Thermoclostridium stercorarium subsp. stercorarium DSM 8532: one gene and its partner. The protein of the gene in region 1 binds, or shares a complex with, the protein of each later gene. Links are inferred from orthologs where the notes say so. Each region holds a gene or a part of one and is shown on either strand. Other genes may lie near its edges. The genes, in order: rpsG and tig.

Region 1 (3,126 bases):
GAGGCTCAATTTCAATCCAGCAGTGACCGTACTGACCGCGACCGCCGGACTGACGAACAAACTTGCCTTCGGCCTTGGCCGACTTGCGTATGGTTTCCTTATAAGCAACCTGCGGTTTGCCTACATTGGCCTCAACTTTGAATTCACGCATAAGCCGGTCGACAATAATCTCCAGATGCAGTTCTCCCATTCCGGCGATAAGGGTCTGGCCGGTTTCAGGATCTGTGTAAACCCTGAAAGTAGGATCCTCTTCTGCCAGTTTCTGCAGAGCGATGGCCATTTTCTCCTGTCCTGCCTTTGTCTTAGGTTCTATAGCCACATTAATAACAGGCTCAGGAAATTCCATGGACTCCAGAATTATCGGGTTGTTTTCGTCGCAAAGAGTATCCCCGGTAGTTGTAAATTTTAACCCAACGGCTGCAGCGATTTCACCGGCATAGGCCGCATCAATCTCCTCACGGTGATTGGCATGCATGCGCAGGATTCTTCCCACTCGCTCACGCTTTCCTTTGGTTGAGTTCAGCACATAGGACCCGGAGCTCAAAACGCCGGAGTAAACACGGAAATAAGCCAGTTTACCCACATACGGGTCTGACATGATCTTAAACGCCAGTGCAGCCAGCGGTTCATTATCATCCGCATGTCTGACCAGTTCTACCTGTTCTTCCCCATACAGGCTGTCAGGATGGATACCCTTAACAGGCGGAATGTCAAGGGGTGACGGCAAGTAATCGACAATGCAGTCCAACAGTTTCTGTACACCCTTGTTCTTATAAGATGAACCGCAGGTTACGGGAATCATCTTTACGCTGACGGTAGCCTTTCGAATGGCTTTCTTCAGCTGTTCTTCCGAAATCTCTTCCCCTTCAAGATACTTCATCATCAGTTCGTCATCAAAATCTGCGACGGCTTCGAGTAATTTCACATGATATTCTTCCGCCAATGCCTTCATGTCTTCAGGGATTTCCTTTTCCACAATGTTCTTGCCAAGGTCATCCATATAGTAATAGGCCTTCATTTTCACCAGGTCTATAATTCCCTCAAAGTGATCTTCCTTGCCTATCGGAAGCTGAATCGGTACTGCATTGGCATTCAAACGATCCTTCATCATCTGGACACAGTTAAAAAAGTCCGCGCCCAGAATGTCCATTTTGTTCACGTACGCCAGTCTTGGGACTCTGTATTTGTCAGCCTGACGCCATACGGTTTCAGACTGCGGTTCAACACCGCCCTTTGCACAGAACAGTGCAACGGCCCCGTCAAGAACGCGGAGCGAGCGTTCCACCTCCACTGTAAAGTCAACGTGTCCCGGCGTATCTATAATATTTAACCTTGTTCCTTTCCAGAAAGCGGTAGTGGCCGCCGATGTAATGGTAATACCCCTCTCCTGTTCCTGCTCCATCCAGTCCATTGTGGCCGCTCCCTCGTGAACTTCGCCTAACTTGTGAACCTTACCGGTGTAGAACAGTATTCTCTCGGTGGTGGTTGTTTTCCCCGCATCGATATGCGCCATTATACCGATATTTCTTGTGTTTTCCAGACTATATTCCCGGGGCATCCATGTCCTCCTTTCAAAATGTATAAAAGCAGATTACCATCTGTAATGCGCAAACGCTTTATTGGCTTCTGCCATCTTATGAGTATCTTCCTTCTTCTTAACCGCATTACCGGTATTATTGGCCGCATCCATAATTTCTGCGGCAAGCTTCTGTTTCATGGTGCGTTCGCCTCTTAAGCGGGCGTAATTTACAAGCCACCGAATACCCAAAGCCTGTCTTCTTTCAGGGCGAACCTCAATAGGTACCTGGTAAGTCGCACCGCCCACTCTTCTTGCTCTTACTTCGAGAACAGGCATTACATTGTTGAGTGCCTGATCAAAAACTTCCAGCGGATCCTTTCCGGTTTTTTCACGTACAATATCAAACGCGCCATAAACTATTCTCTGTGCTAATCCTTTTTTGCCGTCCAACATAACTTTATTGATGAGTTTTGTAACTACCGTGCTGTTATAAATTGGATCGGGCAATACTTCCCGTTTGGGCACATGTCCTTTTCTTGGCACTTTCTTCCCTCCTTTACATGATAACTGATGGATTATTCCATCGTATCACAGGTACTCGTCCCGTAAAAACGGTCCGTCAGCGCTTGTTCAGTTGCTCGTATAAAAACCGGCAACCTTCAGACTTGCCCAGTTTATATATCAAACAACGCACAAAAGCGCTGTAGTATCCTGTCATTAAACTGAAAAGGCTCTACAAAGCTTACTTCTTCGGCTTCTTTGCACCGTACTTCGAGCGCCCCTGCATTCTGTTTGCAACACCTGCTGCGTCAAGGGTACCACGGATGATATGGTAGCGTACACCAGGAAGGTCCTTAACACGTCCGCCACGAACAAGAACCACGCTGTGTTCCTGAAGGTTATGCCCGATACCGGGTATATACGCCGTTACTTCAATCTGATTTGACAGACGTACTCTGGCAACTTTACGCAGAGCTGAGTTCGGCTTCTTCGGTGTAACTGTTTTTACAACTGTGCAAACACCGCGTTTCTGAGGGCAATTAATCTGTGTGGTTATCTTCTTCAGCGAATTCAGACCATACTGGAGAGCCGGGGCGGATGACTTTTTTTCCACCTTTTTTCTTCCTTTCCGTACCAGCTGATTAAACGTCGGCATTCCTCATTCACCTCCTTTAAAAAATTGTCTATACTCATATCCACTCAAAGAGCGGCAGAATAAACAATTATAAGCAATCATTCCTTTAATATCGCAGCCACTGCAGCCCCAACGTCTATACCGCACTTTTTGCCTAACAGTTTCATGCTTTCAACCCTGTTAATCTCAACATCCTTGCCACTACAGGCTTCAAGGATTTTCGATACGATTCTTTCCTCTGCATCCTGCGCAATAAAAAGCACCTGAACCTTATCGGCTGCCAGCGCCTTCAGGGTCTGTTTCAACCCCACTGTCTTATTGCGATGTTTCAACTCATCCAGCACGACCATATTACCTCCGGTCTTCTATTTCCAAAGTCAGCCGCATATTAATTATCAACCCATAAAAAGTCTGCTTTACATGACAAGCAGACAAATCCCGTTCATCCTAAAACCATGACGCTGTCGTTTCT
Region 2 (3,320 bases), 160 kb from region 1 along the record:
TAAATAAAAATATTGAATTCCGCTCAAGTGGTGGTTATATGCGAGCGGAATAATTATGTAAACGTATTATGTAAACATATAGTTGGCTAAATTTTACTAAAGTCAATCCCTAAAAGTCAATGGATTAAACGAAAAAATAACGACTTTTTTCAGCGTTTTTAATATTTTTAAAATAAGAGGTTTAATACGGCCAATGATGCCGCATTCACGGGGTGATTTCCGAAAGATGTGTTTGCTCCGGCATTCAGCCTTTTCTGTGAAGGTGGTCTTGTACCATGTTTATCCTATTGCAAGTTGCAGGCCGTTCCTGTATAATAAGTATATCGTGCTAGACGGGGAGGTAGCGGTGCCCTGTACCTGCAACCCGCTATAGCAGGGTCGAATTCCTGCCCGAGGCATATAGCTGTGAAGACAGGGCCATGATTAAAGAGCAATGAAGATTGGGTCTTGCGCAATTCAGGGCTGTGAACCCCGTCAGGTCCGGAAGGAAGCAGCGGTAAGCAGTTTACTGGATGTGCCGCAAGGGTGCCTGATCCGAGCTTTTTATCGTGGTGCCGTTTGTAGTTGTATGTCGACGGCAGGTGCACGATTTATTTTTTTATGAGGAAATTTTTCACGTCGGTTTTAACGGTTTATTTTCGGCTCAAAGCATTTCAAAGAAGGTTTTCCGGTCGTGAATGCCGGTAACGGTGTGGTGTTGCTCAGAAAAAGCTCCCTTATGAATGAAAGCAGAACAAAGGCAGACGAATTAAGGAAATGAATAAGGATTTTTAAAGGGAAAGGCAATTGTTTTTATTGGCAATATTAAATTTGTGTGATATAATCATAAAGGTTTTTTCCGACCCCAGGATTTTTTTTGTAAATTATTGAATCTGCTTTGTTTCCTCTGGTATAGATGTATTAAAATACTTTCAAGGATAAAGACACAACACATTCCAATAAAACATACAATGTTGCGGAAATTAAGCAGATTGTTAAAAATATTAAATAAAACTTAGGAGGCCTACCCTAATGAAATCGAAAGTAGAAACTGTGGAAAAGAATGTTGTAAAACTTACAATTGAAGAAGACGCAGAACGTTTTAATGAGAGCCTTAAAAAAGCGTACCAGAAAACCAAGGGCAGATTTACAGTTCCCGGCTTTAGAAGGGGAAAAGCCCCGATGAGCCTGATTGAAAAATATTACGGAGAAAATGTATTTTTTGAAGAAGCCTTGAATATTATCTGTCCTGAAGCTTATGAAGCGGCGATCAAGGAACACGGGATAATCCCTGTGGACACGCCCGAACTGGATATTGAGCAAATAGGAAAGGATAAAAATCTTATATTTACCGCAAAGGTCACTGTTAAGCCTGAAGTAAAACTTGGGCAATATAAAGGTCTGGATGTGGAAAAAGAGCAGGTGAATATAACCGACGAAGATGTCCAGAAAGAACTTGAAAAAATCAGGGACAGGAATGCAAGGCTTGTTACCGTAGAGGACAGACCTGTTCAGCAAAATGATATTGTAAATATTGACTTTGAAGGGTTCATTGACGGCAAACCCTTTGACGGCGGTTCAGCCAAGGGATATACGCTGGTTATTGGTTCAAATACTTTCATCCCCGGTTTCGAGGAGCAGTTGGTCGGTGCTGCGCTGAATCAGGAAGTGGAGGTAAACGTTACATTCCCCGAAGATTATCACAATGAGAGCTTAAAGGGTAAACAGGCTGTTTTCAAGGTTCGCATCAACGAAATTAAATATAAGGAACTTCCGAACCTGGACGATGAGTTTGCTCAGGATATAAGTGAGTTTAATACTCTTGAGGAATATAAGGCCGATCTCAGGAAGAAGCTTGAGGAAAGGGCACAACAGGAGGCCGAACGTAAATATGAAAATGAGCTTGTAAAAAAAGCTGTGGAAAACGCAGAGGTTGACATACCGGAAGTCATGGTTGAACGCCAGATTAACAATATTCTGCAGAGGATGGACGTTGCTTTGGCTTACCAGGGGCTGAATTTAAAAACCTATATGGAAATTATGGGGATTGACGAGAAGAAAATGCGCGATGATTACAGGGAAAGAGCCCTGGAAGAGGTAAAAACCGAACTGGTGCTGGAGAAGATTGCCCAGACTGAAAATATACAGGCAACTGACGAGGAAGTTGAAAAGGAAATTGCCGAAATGGCCGAAAGGTATAAGCAGAACCCCGAGGATTTTAAGAAACATTTACAGAATGACGATATAGAATATATTAAAGAGACCATCGTCAGGAGAAAAACCATTGAGCTGCTGAAACAGTAGTCAGGCAATAACGGGCTGCTTCTGAGTTGAGAAACAGCAGCCTTTAGTTCATTGGGGTAATTTTGTTTATTTAGACAACAAAAGGGGAAATTTATATTATACTATTGTATGATAAATAATATTGAAGTATTGTTTAACAGACATCGGTGTTCGGGCATAAAAGTGAATAGAGAAAAGGGGGATGTAGTATGCCACTTATACCTTATGTAATAGAGCAGAGTAACAGGGGAGAACGTTCATATGATATATACTCCCGTTTGCTGGAAGATAGAATAATATTTTTAAGCGACGAGGTTAATGATGCGACTGCAAGCCTGATAGTAGCGCAGATGTTGTTTTTGGACGCCAAGGATCCGGACAAGGATATCCAGTTTTACATTAACAGTCCCGGTGGTTCGGTAACTGCAGGCCTGGCAATTTACGACACGATGCAGCATGTGAAGGCTGACGTGTCAACAATATGTGTTGGTATGGCGGCAAGCATGGGCGCTTTTCTGCTGGCTGCAGGAACAAAGGGCAAGCGTTTTGCGCTGCCTAACAGTACCATTATGATACACCAGCCTGCAGGCGGAGCCAAAGGTCCGGCTACAGATATCAAAATTCATGCGGAGTGGATACTGAAAATAAAGGATAACCTTAACCGCATATTGGCAGAAAAAACGGGGCAGCCTTTGGAAAAGATCCAGCGTGACGTAGAAAGAGACTATTTCATGTCTGCATGGGAGGCAAAAGAATACGGAATTGTGGACGAAGTTATGGTTCGCAAATAACGAGGTGAAGTTTGGTGTCACGATATGAGGAAAAAAAACAGCTTAAATGTTCTTTCTGCGGGAAGACACAGGATCAGGTAAAAAGGCTGGTTGCCGGACCCGGTGTGTACATCTGCGATGAATGCATAGAGCTTTGTTCAGAGATAATTGGCGAGGAATTTGAGGATAACGGTGTTGACGTACAGATAGAAGACATCCCGAAACCCGCTGAAATAAAAAGTATTCTTGACCAGTATGTTATCGGTCAGGAAAAAGCGAAAAAAATTC

The links.
Region 2: the proteins of rpsG (region 1) and tig are in contact, whole or in part, in a crystal structure (PDB 3GTY), measured with the Thermotoga maritima proteins. The link is inferred for Thermoclostridium stercorarium subsp. stercorarium DSM 8532 from one-to-one orthologs. Residues at the interface, in WP_004081843.1 of Thermotoga maritima: Lys34, Lys52, Lys55, Glu59, Arg62, Gln63, Glu66, Asn67, Lys69, Val71, Arg95, Ala109, Lys110, Lys111, Gly112, Arg113, Pro114, Glu117, Glu121, Ile124, Ala125, Tyr127, Asn128, Asn129, Thr130, Gly131, Lys135, Asp139, Arg142, Met143; in WP_004081061.1 of Thermotoga maritima: Glu122, Val124, Val129, Leu130, Tyr133, Glu188, Gly259, Ile262, Tyr263, Glu266, Ser270, Glu273, Gln274, Glu277, Arg308, Gln311, Ile312, Ser315, Tyr316, Glu325, Arg329, Arg336, Leu363, Phe366, Trp367, Arg373, Leu377, Arg381, Leu384, Glu387.

What each region holds. Positions count from the first base shown.
Region 1 is NC_020134.1:2,845,648-2,848,773, forward strand. Bases 328-3,126 are described here. They hold rpsG (30S ribosomal protein S7), read right to left. Parts: upstream 2,063-3,126; coding sequence 1,592-2,062; downstream 328-1,591. Other genes in these bases: fusA (elongation factor G), read right to left, coding at 328-1,558; rpsL (30S ribosomal protein S12), read right to left, coding at 2,262-2,675; CST_RS12485 (50S ribosomal protein L7ae-like protein), read right to left, coding at 2,753-3,004. In the rest of the region: more of fusA, read right to left, coding at 1-327.
Region 2 is NC_020134.1:2,686,930-2,690,249, reverse strand. Bases 155-3,147 are described here. They hold tig (trigger factor), read left to right. Parts: upstream 155-1,011; coding sequence 1,012-2,283; downstream 2,284-3,147. Other genes in these bases: clpX (ATP-dependent Clp protease ATP-binding subunit ClpX), read left to right, coding at 3,068-3,147; clpP (ATP-dependent Clp endopeptidase proteolytic subunit ClpP), read left to right, coding at 2,472-3,053. Also shown: more of clpX, read left to right, coding at 3,148-3,320. UniProt on the Bacillus subtilis protein: Involved in protein export. Acts as a chaperone by maintaining the newly synthesized protein in an open conformation. Functions as a peptidyl-prolyl cis-trans isomerase.